2 linked regions of the Microbulbifer sp. A4B17 genome follow. The protein of the gene in region 2 binds, or shares a complex with, the protein of the main gene of each other region. Links are inferred from orthologs where the notes say so. Each region holds a gene or a part of one and is shown on either strand. Other genes may lie near its edges.

Evidence for each region. Proteins that work in one complex are often made in the same cells at the same time.
Region 1: the proteins of smc (region 2) and BTJ40_RS16015 are in contact, whole or in part, in a crystal structure (PDB 3ZGX), measured with the Bacillus subtilis proteins. The link is inferred for Microbulbifer sp. A4B17 from one-to-one orthologs.

The regions. Positions count from the first base shown.
Region 1 is NZ_CP029064.1:3,636,307-3,641,644, reverse strand. Bases 2,552-5,338 are described here. They hold BTJ40_RS16015 (ScpA family protein), read left to right. Parts: upstream 2,552-3,367; coding sequence 3,368-4,309; downstream 4,310-5,338. Other genes in these bases: scpB (SMC-Scp complex subunit ScpB), read left to right, coding at 4,320-5,338; BTJ40_RS16020 (L-threonylcarbamoyladenylate synthase), read left to right, coding at 2,610-3,233. In the rest of the region: BTJ40_RS16040 (TIGR04211 family SH3 domain-containing protein), read right to left, coding at 1-269; BTJ40_RS16035 (YciI family protein), read right to left, coding at 300-599; BTJ40_RS16030 (VC0807 family protein), read right to left, coding at 633-1,352; BTJ40_RS16025 (PHP domain-containing protein), read left to right, coding at 1,561-2,517. UniProt on the Bacillus subtilis protein: Participates in chromosomal partition during cell division. May act via the formation of a condensin-like complex containing Smc and ScpB that pull DNA away from mid-cell into both cell halves.
Region 2 is NZ_CP029064.1:1,805,989-1,815,133, reverse strand. Bases 5,103-9,145 are described here. They hold smc (chromosome segregation protein SMC), read right to left. Parts: upstream 8,807-9,145; coding sequence 5,303-8,806; downstream 5,103-5,302. Other genes in these bases: ccmI (c-type cytochrome biogenesis protein CcmI), read right to left, coding at 9,111-9,145; zipA (cell division protein ZipA), read right to left, coding at 5,103-5,276. Outside these bases: BTJ40_RS08250 (aspartate ammonia-lyase), read right to left, coding at 1-690; BTJ40_RS08245 (DUF4399 domain-containing protein), read right to left, coding at 749-1,195; BTJ40_RS08240 (hypothetical protein), read right to left, coding at 1,445-1,879; NAD-dependent DNA ligase LigA, read right to left, coding at 2,057-4,108; more of zipA, read right to left, coding at 4,260-5,102. UniProt on the Bacillus subtilis protein: Required for chromosome condensation and partitioning.

The DNA of each region.
Region 1 (5,338 bases), 1.8 Mb from region 2 along the record:
GGCTCGCTGACCAGGTATTGGCGCCTGATCCAGCCCTCAGTGCCGCTGGGGGTGCGTACTTTTGCCCAGCCTTCCGCGGCGGCATCTTCGAGCAGAGCCAGTTCGGTGCCACTGGCCAGGCCGCGGTGCAGAATCCGGAATTCATTGCCTTTGCCGGAGCGCATGGGCACGTGAAGTTGGTCGGTAATATAGCGGGTCTCCGCTGCAAGTGCCGCTGGCGCTGAGTTCAACAGCGCCACAGCGAGCACACCGGACAGTAATTTCTTCATTGTGATGCAGCTTTTTAGTTAGAGTTTTTATCAGGGCAGTACAAGCTTATATGGCTTGACTGTAACCGATGCATAGACGCCTGCTTCGATATATGGGTCGCTGTCGGCCCAGGCCTTGGCCTCTTCCAGAGAAGGGAACTCGGCGATTACCAGGCTGCCGGTAAAGCCGGCTTCACCGGGCTCTTCGCTGTCGATACTGGGGTTTGGGCCTGCGGCCAGGAGGCGACCTTCATCTTTGAGGAGATTGAGCCGGGCCAGGTGACCGGCGCGGGCTTTTTTGCGTAAAGGGAGACTATCGCTAACATCTTCACTGATGATTGCGTACCACATTGTTTTTAATGCTCTTGTTAGTTTTTTAAAGTGCTATTGCGCGACCATCACTTCTTCCAGTTTCAACCCGGTCAGCTTGCCGATACGGGAGAAAAGGAAAAAGAGAGCACCCATCAGAATCAGGGTTGATGGGATTGCAATAACCAGATATCCATAGGCCGTCATTTCACCCAGCTCCGTGTTGTAGGCCTCGGTGCCCGGCAGGCTGGTGACGATCATTTTGGCAAGGATGTAATTCAGTGCCGACGAAAAAAAGAACGATCCGGCAACGATCCATGAAGTCTGTCGCAGTGTACGGTCAAAGGCCGGCTGGTTGCCATTAGCCTGTAATGACTGAGCAATTTTTGCCGTATTCAGAATTTGATCGTTGTATAGCAGGGTTTTGACCAGGGGCCAGCGGGTATATACGGATATAGCAGTTGCAACGCCAAGCAATCCTGGGATCGCGGCTTCCTTGATCGCAATGTATTGCGGGTCCAGTTTCAGCAGGCTGATACCGCCGGTAAGAAGGATGCCAATAAAGCCGAGTGCTGAGAAAAAATTGACCTTCCCCAGTCGCAGAAGGTCGCGAAGGCCATAACCCAGCGGGAAGGCCAGGGCGACTATCAGTGCCCAGGTCGGGCCCAACCAGTCATCTCCGGAAAGCTTGGTCAGTATCAATGTCGGAATAATGACATTGAAGGCGATATTGCTGAGAAACCCTTCCTTTTTAGGCTTCTCGGGAGATGTGGTGGTCGAATTCGTTTCGGTCATACTCAATTCCGGTGATAATGCCTGCTGGAAACTGAGAGGGAATCAAAACGAATTGACTGCCAGTTCAATTTCCCCGCTGACAAAACTGCTGTCAGACTTCGGCCCCGGCGGGTCGCCCAAGGGTGACTGCTAATCCGGGCCTTATCCCTGAAAACGCCGAGTGCCGCATAGACAGCGCCACAGGGCGATTGTTCCTAAAAAGACGGATATGGCGACCTTTTTCATCGTCGAACTGAGTGAGAGCCTGTTGTTGAAGACCCTTTCAGCCGATTTGAATACAGACCTGGTGGATCTGCACTGCCACAGTACCGCGTCTGACGGTATTTTAAGTCCTGCGCAGCTGGTGTCGAGAGCGAAATCCCAGGGTGTGACGATGCTCGCCCTGACCGACCACGATACGGTGGATGGTGTGCCTGAGGCTCGGCAGGAAGGTGACTATTTGGGCGTAGATGTAGTGGCGGGTATTGAGTTCTCCAGTCTTTGGGGGCGCAGACCCGTACATATTGTGGGTTTGAACATCAATCCTGAATCGGGGCCTCTGCAAGAAGCCATACAGCTGCGTGAGCAGTTGCGCAAGGAGCGGGCAGAGCGTATCGCGGAAAAGCTAGAAAAGCTTGGCTTTAGCGGTGCCTTGGAGGGTGGGCGCGCCCTGGCGGGCGACTCGGTACTGGGTAGACCCCATTTTGCACGATGGCTGGTGGAAGCTGGGCATATAGATGATACCGGTAAGGCGTTTAAGCGTTACCTGGGGGCTGGCAAAGTAGGAGATGTGAAAGTTGAGTGGCCCCAGTTGGGTGAGACCATCGCTACTATTCACAGTGCCGGCGGTTGTGCGGTATTGGCCCACCCGCTTAAGTACGGATTGACCCGCACCCAGTTATTGCGACTGCTGGGAGCTTTTCTTGAAAAAAATGGGGATGCGATAGAGTTGCTGTGCGGTCGGCAAAACCCGACACAGACCCGAGAGTTAAAGAAATTGTTACTCTCGGCCGCGGAAGCGGCGGGCAAATCGATGCCGCACTGCTCTCTTGGCAGCGATTTTCACCAGCCGGAGCAGCCCTGGCGTGAATTGGGTTGTGTCAGGTTGCCCGCAGACGTCGAGCCGGTGTGGAATCTGTGGCACACTCTGCACCGGGAACAGCGGGGTCACGTTTCGCTGCCCTGATTCCGGCTTGTGAATTGGGGGCCATCGTCCGGCTTTAAGCCTGGTGGATGGCAGTGAGGTATTTTCAATCGGTAAGGCTTTTGGGGGGCTTTGTGGCGCAGTTTTTTCAGATTCATCCGGATAATCCTCAAGGCCGCCTGATCACTCAGGCAGCAGAGATCGTCGCCCAGGGGGGCGTTATTGTTTTTCCCACAGACTCCGCTTACGCCATAGGCTGTCGACTGGGAGAGAAACTGGCTGTTGAGCGTATCAGAGCGGTGCGCCAGCTGGATAAACAGCACAATTTCACACTGATGTGCCGTGATCTATCGGAGTTGGCGACCTACGCCAAGGTCGACAACCAGATGTTCAGGTTGTTAAAGAATCATACGCCGGGCTCCTATACCTTTATTATGCCGGCGACTGCCGAGGTGCCGCGTAGGCTGATCCACCCGAAGCGCAAGACCATCGGTATTCGTGTGCCGGATAACCCTATTGCCCTGGCCCTGATTGAAGAGTTAGGTGAACCACTGATGAGTTGCAGCCTGATTTTGCCCGGCGAAGAGCAGCCCCTGACCGAGCCTTACGATATTCGCGAGACTCTGGAGCATCAGGTGGAATTGGTTATTGACGGCGGTTTCTGTGGGTTGGAGCCCACAACTGTAGTGGACCTGACCGGCGATGAGCCTCAACTGGTTCGCCAGGGATGTGGGGCAACTGACGAAATACTCGGCTGAAAGCTGCGGTGCCGTGTATAATCGCGCGTTTGCACGATTGAGGGTGGGGCAGGGTGTCCAGTGATGAGTTACTAGCAGAGGTCGAGGAGCAGGTGCTGGCCGAGGTTGCGGCGAGCGATGACGAGGCTTCTGCCCTGGCTGGTGATGCGGAATCGCAGGGCCAGGACTCGGATGCGGATTCCCCCCTGGCCCTGGTGCAGGGTGAAATCTTCAACGACCTCCCGCAGGATCTCTTTATTCCACCAGATGCCCTGGAAGTTGTTCTGGAAGCTTTCGAAGGGCCTCTGGATCTCCTGCTATACCTGATTCGCCGCCAAAACCTGGATATTCTCGAAATTAACGTCGCCGATATTACCCATCAATATATGGCGTATGTGGAGATGATGACGGCAATTCGCTTTGAATTGGCCGCCGAATATCTGGTCATGGCCGCTATGTTGGCGGAAATAAAGTCGCGCATGTTATTGCCGCGACCGCCGGAAGCGGAGGAGGAAGAGGGCGAGGACCCCCGCGCGGCTCTGATTCGCCGTTTGCAGGAGTATGAGCGTTTCAAAACTGCGGCTGAGGATCTCGATGAAATCCCCCGCGTTGGCCGGGATGTTCACCAGGCCAACGCAGAGGCTCCCGATCGCAGTATTACGCGTCCCGATCCTGAAATAGACCTGAAAGAGGTTCTGGTCGCCCTGGCAGATGTGCTGAGGCGCGCGGATATGTTTGAAAGCCACCAGGTTGAGCGGGAGAAATTGTCTACTCGCGAGCGTATGACCCAGGTGCTGGATAAAATCCGCCACGGCCAGTTTGTGCCCTTTGTCAGTCTGTTTACCGTTGAGGAGGGGCGCCTCGGTGTCGTGGTGACCTTCCTGGCAGTGATGGAGCTGGTGAAAGAGTCCCTGGTGGAGCTGGTGCAAAATGAAGCATTTGGCCCTATCCATGTACGCGCTCGCGCTGCTACTCACAGCGGTGAAAGCGAAGAGGGTGCTGACAGCGAGCTGGAGGATCAATCAATTGAACAGATTGAAGATCCAGAAGAAGCAGTAGAGGCTCCTGAGAAAGCATCGGAAATGTATTCGAGTTAGAAAATAGAAGATGACAATCGCCCCCGAATTACTGCGTAAAATCGTCGAAGGCGCCCTGTTGGCTGCTGGCCAGCCTCTCAGTGAAGAAAAACTGTTGTCTTTGCTGGACGAGGAAGAGCAACCTTCCAAGACTACCCTGAGAGATGTGCTAGAGGAAATCGCCCAGAGTTGTACTGAGCGGGGATTTGAGCTGAAGAAAGTCGCGAGCGGTTGGCGTTTCCAGGTGCCGGAAGACCTGGCTCCCTGGGTGAATCGGCTGTGGGAAGAAAAGGCGCAGCGGTATTCTCGTGCAACCTTGGAGACCCTGGCCATTATCGCTTATCGACAGCCGGTAACCCGTGGCGATATTGAGGATATCCGCGGTGTTGCGGTGAGTTCGCATATTGTTAAAACACTGTTGGAGCGTGGCTGGATAAAAGTTGTGGGGCAGCGGGATGTGCCCGGAAAGCCGTCTCTTTACGCAACAACCCGGGAGTTTCTCGATTATTTTAATTTGAGCACTCTGGATGACCTGCCTACCCTGGCGGAGATTCGCGATATTGAAAGCCTGAACCAGATCCTGGAGCAGGAAGGCTTACCGCCAGAGCCTGTTCCCGAGGAAGGAGATTCCGAGGCGGACAGTAATGCCTCGACAGACCCCGAGTCAGAGCAAGACTCCGAGATGGAATCCTCTACCAAAGCTCCTACGACCGAGCAGGAAGATATGGATGATGCTTTGGTAGAAGCTCTGGCTGAGGAAATTGTCGCTGAGGCATCAGATGTTGCGCCAGGGACAGGCGAAGAAACAGCATCTGTTGAGCCGGATATTGAAAGTAATGAGGTGATTCCCTCTACCGAAGAGAATCCGGTGGAAAGTGCTGCTGCAGAAATCTATCAGGAAATAACGCAGGAGGACTCCGAGGACATCTCGGAGCCAGATACAGAGATTGATCAGAGTGAAGAAGAAACCGAACTTCACCGTGATGAGGAAAGCAGCGATGAATCGCTGCCAGTAGAAGATGAGAGTGAGGACTCTCTAATGGCAACACT
Region 2 (9,145 bases):
CCCGGTGCCAATCGCCGTACCGCCTTGAGCCAGCTGGGCAAGCCGCGACATTACCGAGCGAATCCTCTCCCGGCACGCCTCTATTTGAGCAGCCCAGCCACCCAGCTCTTGTGCCATTGTCATCGGCACAGCATCCATCAAATGCGTGCGGCCGGTTTTTATTATACTCTCGAGTTCCGTGGACTTATCGCACAAGCCAGTATGTAAATGGCGCAATGCTGGCAGCAGAGAATCGCGCACAGCGAGTAGTGCTGAGACATGAATTGCGGTAGGAATCACATCGTTACTGCTCTGACTCATATTCACGTGATCATTGGGGCTGATGGTCTGATCACTGTGCTTTTCAGCGAGGTGGGCGAGCACCTCGTTGACGTTCATATTTGAACTGGTTCCAGATCCTGTCTGGTATATATCGACGGGGAAATGAGTGGCAAAATCCTCATCGCCGAGGTTGTCGCAGGCATTGATGATTGCTGCTGCCAACGCCTTGTCCAGCAACCCCAGGTCGCGATTGGCCTCTGCGGCAGATTTCTTAATCAACACGATTGCGCGGATAAAATCCGTCGGCAGGCCGTGACCACTGACTGGAAAATTCTCCACAGCGCGCTGGGTTTGAGCCCCATACATCGCCTCTGAAGGCACCTGAACCTCGCCCAGGCTGTCCTTTTCTGTGCGGAAATTGCCACCCATCTCAGTTTCCCCTGGTGTATTTGGTACACCGATAGAAGATTATTTTGCCGTTGAGATCTTACTCAACTTCAACAGTGATTTTCTTGGACATCACAGGATTTTTATGCGGCACATGCATATAGTTTCCTAGTACCAGTTGTAGCGTATGCTTGCCCGGTGGCAAGGTAACTTGGGTTTCAGTCTGGCCGCCGCCAAAATGGATAATGTTCTTGCTCGCCGGTAACGGCTTGCTCATATCCGGCATTTCGTCCACATCAATCAACAGGTGGTGGTGGCCAGTGTTGTCCTGATTAACACCCGCTGGTGCCACACCCATGCCAGACAATCCAAACTTCACAGTAAAAGTCTGAGGCACCTTCTCGCCATCCTTTGGCGAAATAATGTAGACCTTGGCATTTTCAGGAGCCTTGCTGCTCATGTCCGTTTTACTTTCATGTTGATCAGCATGCAGCAATGGCGAAAGCATCAGAGCGCTGGCAAACAGCAGAGAACTGGTTTTAATCATGTGTATTCCTTCCTGATAGGGCGCCCAGATTGCGCCAATTCTTATAATCTGGCTTTACAGCTTATCGGCCACGGCACCTTGGTACCGTTCGGCCAAGACACTTTAACAGACCAAAGTTTCAGTTCCAGAGACTATCAAGGAATATAGTTGCGAAGAAAAAAAGAGAGGTGGGATTTGTGACAGGGCTGTCTATTTGGACCTGCCTTCCAGCTATCGGGCAGAAGGCCCGGGACAACCGGGCCCTAAAAATCAGATACTCACTCGCCCCTCTTGGGTCCACTCGCAGCGAACCTGCATATCGCCACTGCCCGGCTCGTGGTAGAGACCGGCGGACTCCCAACTGAAAGAGTGAACCCCCGAGAGCTCGGTTTCCAAATGCACAGTTGCCGAAACCCAGTACATGCTCTTCAACAGCTCTTCAAACTTCTGTATCCACAAATCCCACTCATACTCTACCGCACGGTAGGAAGCGCCAAAGTGGATAACATCGGTTTGGTACTGGGATTGCTTCACCTTAATGGTGGGAATAGCAAACATATCCCGGCACAGGAATGGCCATTCATCAGCACTGGGCAGAGCGAGCACAGCATTGCGGTTCACCCTGCGCCGATCGCTACCGCCGGAGAGGCTGTTGCTGTCTTTGATACAACCGTAAACGATGGATTCCTGATCGCCCTGAAGCATTAATTCCATTCCTTACCACAGTGCCACCGGACATCAGGTACCCAGGGCAAAACAGATCTGAGACACCAACTTTAACGGCGAAGCGACCAGAAAGCCACAAAACAAAACACGAACCCGCAAAGTGCTCAAAAGTTCGGCTATTTAGTTACTAATGGTGCCCCACCTAAAATACCAGGACTAAATTTCAAAGCCCCTTTCGCGCAGCATATCCAGAAGCGCCTCTTCATCCATAACTGTGATACCCAGCTCCTGCGCTTTGGTTAATTTAGAGCCTGCTCCGGGTCCGGCAACCAGGGTGCCGGTCTTGGCAGAAACACTTCCCGCCACCTTTGCACCCAGCCGCTGCAAGTAGTCTTTCGCTTCGCTGCGAGACAGGGTTTCCAACTTGCCAGTTAGCACCCAGGTTTGCCCCGCCAGGGGCTGATCCTGCTCGTCACTCTCTTCCGCCTGCCAATGCACACCCGCCTGCTGCAGCGCCTCTACCTCTTCTTGGGCATGAGGTTGCTGAAAAAACTCAGCAACAAAATGAGCGACCACTGGACCCACATCTTCAACTTCCTGCAAAGCCTCGACATCTGCCGACATTAACGGATTCAATTCGCCAAAGTGCCGCGCCAAATTGCGCGCTGTAGCCTCACCCACTTCTCGGATACCCAGGGCATAAAGGAATTTTGGCAGCGTGGTCTCTTTACTGCGCTCCAATGCATCGAGGAGATTCTGGGCAGACTTTTGCCCCATTCGCTCAAGCCCCGCCACCTGCTCCAGCGTCAGGTGGTAGAGCCCGGACACGGAGTGTAAAAGGCCTTCATCTACCAGTTGCTCTACCAGCTTGTCTCCCAACCCATCGATATCCATCGCCTTGCGCGAGGCAAAGTGCTTAATCGCCTGTTTGCGCTGGGCACTGCAAATCAGGCCACCGCTACAACGGACCACCGCCTCACCGGGCGTAGATTCCACCGGCGAGCCGCATACCGGGCAGAGAGAGGGAAATTCAATAGCGTGGCCGCCCGGCTTGCGCTTACTCTCTACAACAGAGACCACTTGAGGAATTACATCCCCGGCGCGGCGAATAATGACGGTATCACCCACCTGCACCCCGAGACGCTCAATCTCATCGCGATTGTGTAGAGTTGCATTGGAAACGGTGACACCACCGACAAACACCGGCTGCAGGCGAGCAACTGGCGTCACTGCGCCGGTACGCCCTACCTGGAATTCAACATCCAGCAGTTCGGTCATTTCCTCCTGGGCAGGAAACTTATAGGCCATAGCCCAGCGCGGCGCGCGGGCGACAAAACCGAGACGGCGCTGCAAGGGAATACTGTTGACCTTAAAAACAATACCGTCGATATCGTAAGCGAGGTCCTCGCGCTTCTCGCCTATTTCACGGTAGTAGTCGATGCAACCCTGGATATCTTTAGCAACGCGCATTTCCCGGTTTGTACGGAAGCCCCAGTGTCCGAGCAGCTGCAAGGTCTCAACGTGCTCCTCCGGCAGCTCACCGCCCTCTACAAGACCTGTGCCATACACACACAATTCCAGCGGTCTCTGCGCTGTTATGCGGGAGTCCAACTGACGCAAACTGCCAGCGGCAGCGTTGCGAGGATTTACAAAAAGCTTCTCACCCGCCTCGGCCGCTTTGCGATTTAATTCGGCAAAACCCGCCTTGGGCATATAGATCTCACCGCGCACCTCCAATACATTCGGGTACTTTTCAACACCGTCCGGCTGGCGCAAGCGCAGTGGAACAGACCCTACAGTACGTACATTCTGGGTAATATCCTCACCCGTCGTGCCGTCCCCTCGCGTTGCAGCTCGCTCAAGGACCCCATTACGGTACAAAAGGCTGATAGCGATACCGTCTAACTTAGGCTCACAGGCATATTCCACCGGCCCTTTACTATTGAGTCGTTCGCACACTCGGCGATCAAACTCCAACAACTCTTCATCGCTAAAGGCGTTATCCAATGACAACATCGCCACTTCATGGCGAACTTCCTGAAAAGAGGAAAGCGGCTCTGCACCTACCCTCTGGGTGGGTGAGTCCGGTGTCAGCAGCTGAGGATATTCACTTTCGAGATCCTGCAACTCGCGCAGGCGCCGGTCGTACTCAATATCCGGCAACTCAGGATCATCAAGCACATAGTATTGGTGATTCGCACGCTGGAGGATTTCATGTAATTCCTGAACACGTTCGCGCACTTGGGGGGAAATAGTTTGATGAGTCATCGGCAATTCGAGTGAATAAAAAGTAGTTAGAAAATTTTTTTCGATTTTACATGCAAATGCGGCCCGAGCTTGCGGCTAATTTCCAAAATGAAAATCAACCGGTATCTCGGGCCGCATTAAAAACAGGCAACAATTATTTAGAGATTGCTAATCAGCTTTGCGCCATAGCTAAAGCTCGGCGACGCTGGTATTCCACAACGCGCTGGCGATAATGTTCCGCCGTTTGTGCTGTAAACACACTGCGGTTTTCATCCTTCAACTCACCGCCCAGCAGTTCCGCAATTTTGTATGAAGTGGAAAGCAGCTGATCAAAGGCCTTAATTGCCTCCCCTTCTACGGGTAGAGTCAAGAACAAGCTAACGCCCGGGGTGGCAAACTCTTCCATCTGTGTCAGATCGAAAACACCAGGTACGACAATATTGGCAAGACTGAAGATAACCGCCCCATCGGCACCGCCATGTTCGTGGTAATGGAAAATATTCATTTCGCCAAAGCGCATACCGCTGGCAACCATTACCCGCAGTAAATCATTGCCCTCGAAGTAATCTCCCTCTGGCGCCATCACGTTAATGACCAGCACTTCACGAGCCGGAGCAGCTTCATCGACATTACCAGAACCTGAAGACTGGGAAGCTCGATCGGTGTGAGAGTCCTCACGTGCAACTTCACGCTCAGAGCTGCGAGCGTCATCCATCGCACTGAGACTTTCAGCCTCATCCAGCGCGGGCTCATAGCGCTGCTCCTCCCCAACTGACTCCATCAGGGTGGGGACTTGCTCTTCCAAATCGAGGATACCCTGCTCTTCCGGACTCCTCTGGGGATTGCTGCCGGCGAGCGGTTTGCGCGAGGAAATAAAGCTCTCCTGCACCTGGCGATTCACATGTAGCGCATCCTCTAGCGGACGGCGCTGAACAACGCGAGCCTGCCCGGGCAATTCGCTGTTTGCGGGCTTGGGCTCCCGCGTCTCTTGGGGTTTGCGGACCAGGGGCTCTTCCTCAGCCTTCTCTGAGACCGGGTCAGCTTCATTTTTTACTTCAGATTGCATGGCCCGCGACAGATTGCGGGAGACCTTAACTGCCGCGCGCTGCCGCATGATCGCCCGGCGTATGCCATCGACCACAACAACCAGCAGAACGACAACCAGGATTGTAACCAGCCAGTTATCCATTTTTTAGCGCCTCTCCCTTTACGCCCTTATGCAGAAGCCAGCTCGGCTGCTTCTTCCACATTCACCGACACCAGTCGGGATACACCCGGCTCGTGCATGGTAACCCCCAGCAACTGATCCGCCATCTCCATTGCGATCTTGTTGTGGGTAATATAGATGAACTGAACGTGTTCTGACATTTCTTTAACCATTCGTGCGTAACGACCAACGTTAGCATCGTCAAGGGGTGCATCCACCTCATCCAGCATACAGAAAGGTGCTGGATTCAGGCGGAAAATCGAGAATACCAAAGCGATCGCCGTCAGCGCTTTTTCTCCACCCGAGAGCAGATGGATTGTGCTGTTGCGCTTGCCCGGTGGCCGGGCCATGATCGCAATACCAGTATCGAGCAGATCTTCACCGGTAAGTTCCAGATAGGCGTTACCACCACCGAAAACTTTCGGGAAGAGTTCCTGCAGGCCCGCATTTACCTGATCAAAAGTTTCCTTGAAGCGGGTTCTCGTTTCCTTGTCGATTTTCTTAATTGCATTTTCCAGGGTCTCCAGCGCTTCCATCAGATCCCCATGCTGGCGATCCAGGTAGTTCTTGCGCTCAGATTCCTGCTTGTATTCATCGATAGCGGCGAGGTTAATCGGCCCGAGACGCGAGATACGCGCAGCTACCAATTCCAAACCTTCCTGTACCTGCTTAATCGTCAGATCGCCAGGTAACTGTTCGAGCAACTGATCAATGTCGTGCTCGCTCTCACGCAGCTGCTCTACCAATCCGTTTCGTTGCACTTCCAGAGTCTGCGCAGCGAGACGCTCCTGCTCAAGCTGGGCGCGCACCCCCTGAAGAGCCGCCTCCACTTTATGGCGCTCCTGTTCCTGCTCACGCAGGCCGGTCTCCACTTCTTCCAGCTTTTTGCGCGCATCGGCGAGTTCCGTTTCCACCTCAATACGCTCGCCGAGTTTTTCTTCCAACTCAGCCTGAAAATCCTGGGAGGGGTCCTGGGTCTCCTCCATTTGCTCCTGCAATTGCTGACGACGACTGCGCAACCTTTCCAGCTGTTCGCTCATCACCTGCAAAGTGCGCTCAAGAGACACCATTTGGGTGCGCACTGACTGCTCGCGCATAGCCAGTTCATGGGCGCGATCCTTGTCCTCCCGCGCGCGCTGGCGCACGGCATCCAAAGCTTCGCGCAATTCCTCCCGGCGTGCCATTAGCGTTTCGCGACGATCGGTATCATCGCTCATCGCTTCAACAGCTTCCTGCAGCATTAGACGAGCTTCTGACAGGGACTCCCCTTCCAGCTCCTGCTGCTCACGCACCTCATCGATTTCCTGCTCAATTCGGATACGGCGCTCATTCATCTGCTCCGCACGCGCCCGTCGGGCGGACAACTGGCTGCGCAGCTCTGCCTCGCGACGCCCGAGCTGGTCGGACTCATTGCGAGCTTGTTCGATGAAGCGCTCGAGATCGACCGTTTGCGTGCGCAGGGACTCACGTCGCTCGGCAATACTCTCTATCTGCTCCTCACACAGGGCCAACTCCTGCCCCAGGGTTTCAAGATCCTGCTTGCGCGCCAGGACCCCCGCCTCTGCATCACTGGCGCGATTCACTCGCAACCAGTTGGGGCCGAGCCAGAGCCCATCGCGAGTCACAATAGACTCATGAGCTTGCAAACTCGCGCGCCTGGACAGCGCCTCAGTCAAATCCTCTGCGGTATAAATTCCCGCCAAGATGCCAGAGAGAGAGGACGGCCCCTGAACCATATCCTGCAGCGAAGGAAGCGCTCCCTTCGCACCGCTATTTACAAAACTGTTATCAATCAGAACCGCTTGACCGCTTTCCAGTGCCGCCAATCCTTCAGCCACGGACTCGAGCTGCTCAACACATACCGCCTGCAACTGGGGACCGAGGATAGTTTCAACTGCGGTTTCCCAGCCGGGCTGGGCTTTAATCTGGTCGGCGAGCCGGGGCTTGTCAGCCAGGGCTTGCTGCTGCAGCCAATTTTCAACTGCCTTGCCCTGCCCTAAAGCAGCTTGCTGCAAGGCTTCCAGAGACGCCTGACGGCCGCGCCCGGTTTGCAACTGCAAGCGCAACTGATCGAGTTCGGTAGCCAGCTCCCGTTCCTGCACACGGAGACTATCCAGAGACTCGCGACGCTCTGCCGCTTCCTCGCGGCGCTCTTCAGCCTGCATTTCCAACTCGGCCATCTGCTCGTTCAGCTGCAGGGTCTCTTCATCGTCGTCGGAGACCTGGAGGCCGGACTGCTCCGCCAATAGTTTGTTGACCCGCTCCAGCAGCCGCTGGCCAGAAGTTTCCAAGTGCTGGATGCGGGATTGTTGCACCTCAGCTTTCTGACGGGAGCCAGAGGCACCCTGGTTAAACTGGTCCCACTCGTTCTGCCAATTGCGCATCTGCTCTTCAGATTCCAGCAGCGCCGCAGCAGATTCCTCCTCTGCTGCCAAGACCATCTCCAGGTCCGGCAGAATAATCTCAAGCTCCTCCTCAAACTGGGCCGCTTTTTCGCGATCCACTTCGAGGTTGGTCTCTGCCTCGCGATATTCTTGTTCGGTTTGCGCCAAATCGGAATGCAGGCGAGTAGAACGCTCACGAGCGTGGGCAATGCTCTGCTCCAAGCGGGCGATATCTCCACCGACGGCGTAGAAGCGCCCTTGGACTTCGTTAAAGCTGTCAGACAGCTCGTGGTACCCCACGCGCTTTTGCTCAATGCCAGTGTCACAGGTGACCTGGCGGGTAACCAGCTCTTCAACGGTGAGTTCAAGCTCACCTATTTGCTGCTGCTTGGCCTTGGACTGGTCATCCAGTTCGCGGTATTTGAGCGCCTGTAAGTTAGCCTTGTGGCTGCGCTCTTCCTCTTTAAATCGGCTGTATTTTTCCGCTGCTGCGGACTGTCGCTCCAGTCGGGACAACTGACGATCCAGCTCATCGCGGATATCCGTGAGGCGCTCAAGGTTTTCAGAAGTCCGTCTCATCCGGTTTTCGGTGTCCCGGCGGCGCTCCTTGTATTTGGAGATACCGGCGGCCTCTTCGATATAGACGCGCAGCTCTTCGGGCTTGGCTTCGATCAACTTGGAGATCATGCCCTGCTCAATAATGGCGTAGCTGCGCGGGCCCAGACCGGTACCTAAGAAGAGATCGGTTACATCGCGGCGGCGGCACTTCTCGCCATTCAGGTAATAGGTGTTCTGTGCCTCCCGGGTTACCTTGCGCTTTACGGAAATCTCCGAGAAAGAGGCATAGGCTCCAGAAAGCTTGCCCTCAGAGTTATCAAATACCAACTCAATCGAGGCCTGCCCCACGGGCTTGCGGCCACTGGAGCCGTTAAAGATAACGTCCGTCATCGAATCGCCGCGCAGGTTCTTTGCGGAAGATTCCCCCATTACCCAGCGCACCGCATCGATGGTGTTGGATTTACCACAGCCATTGGGACCCACCACCGAGTTGAGGTTTGTCGGGAAATAGACGGTGGTAGGGTCAACAAAAGACTTGAAGCCCGCTAGCTTGATGCACTTCAGACGCATGTATTTATAAACTCGATATTTTTCTCTGCCGGGCGGGACACCAAACCTTCGATTTTACTTGGTGTCGCCAGAGCATTCAGCGCTATTCTTCACAGTAATGTTCAGTCGGGATTATCAATCCGACTAAGCAGCGGTCAAGTCAAACATGACGACCGCTACCAAATGCCAACTTGTCCCAATAGAATTCATCAATATCGGGGCAATGTGAGCTTGAGGCCAATTAGACGCAAGAATGCCAGCCGGCCGCAAATAAAAATGAGGCCACAGCTTACACTGTGACCTCATTTTCGACAGTCACAGCCAGTTACAGCTGACTATCGATAGCTATTGACTGAGTCT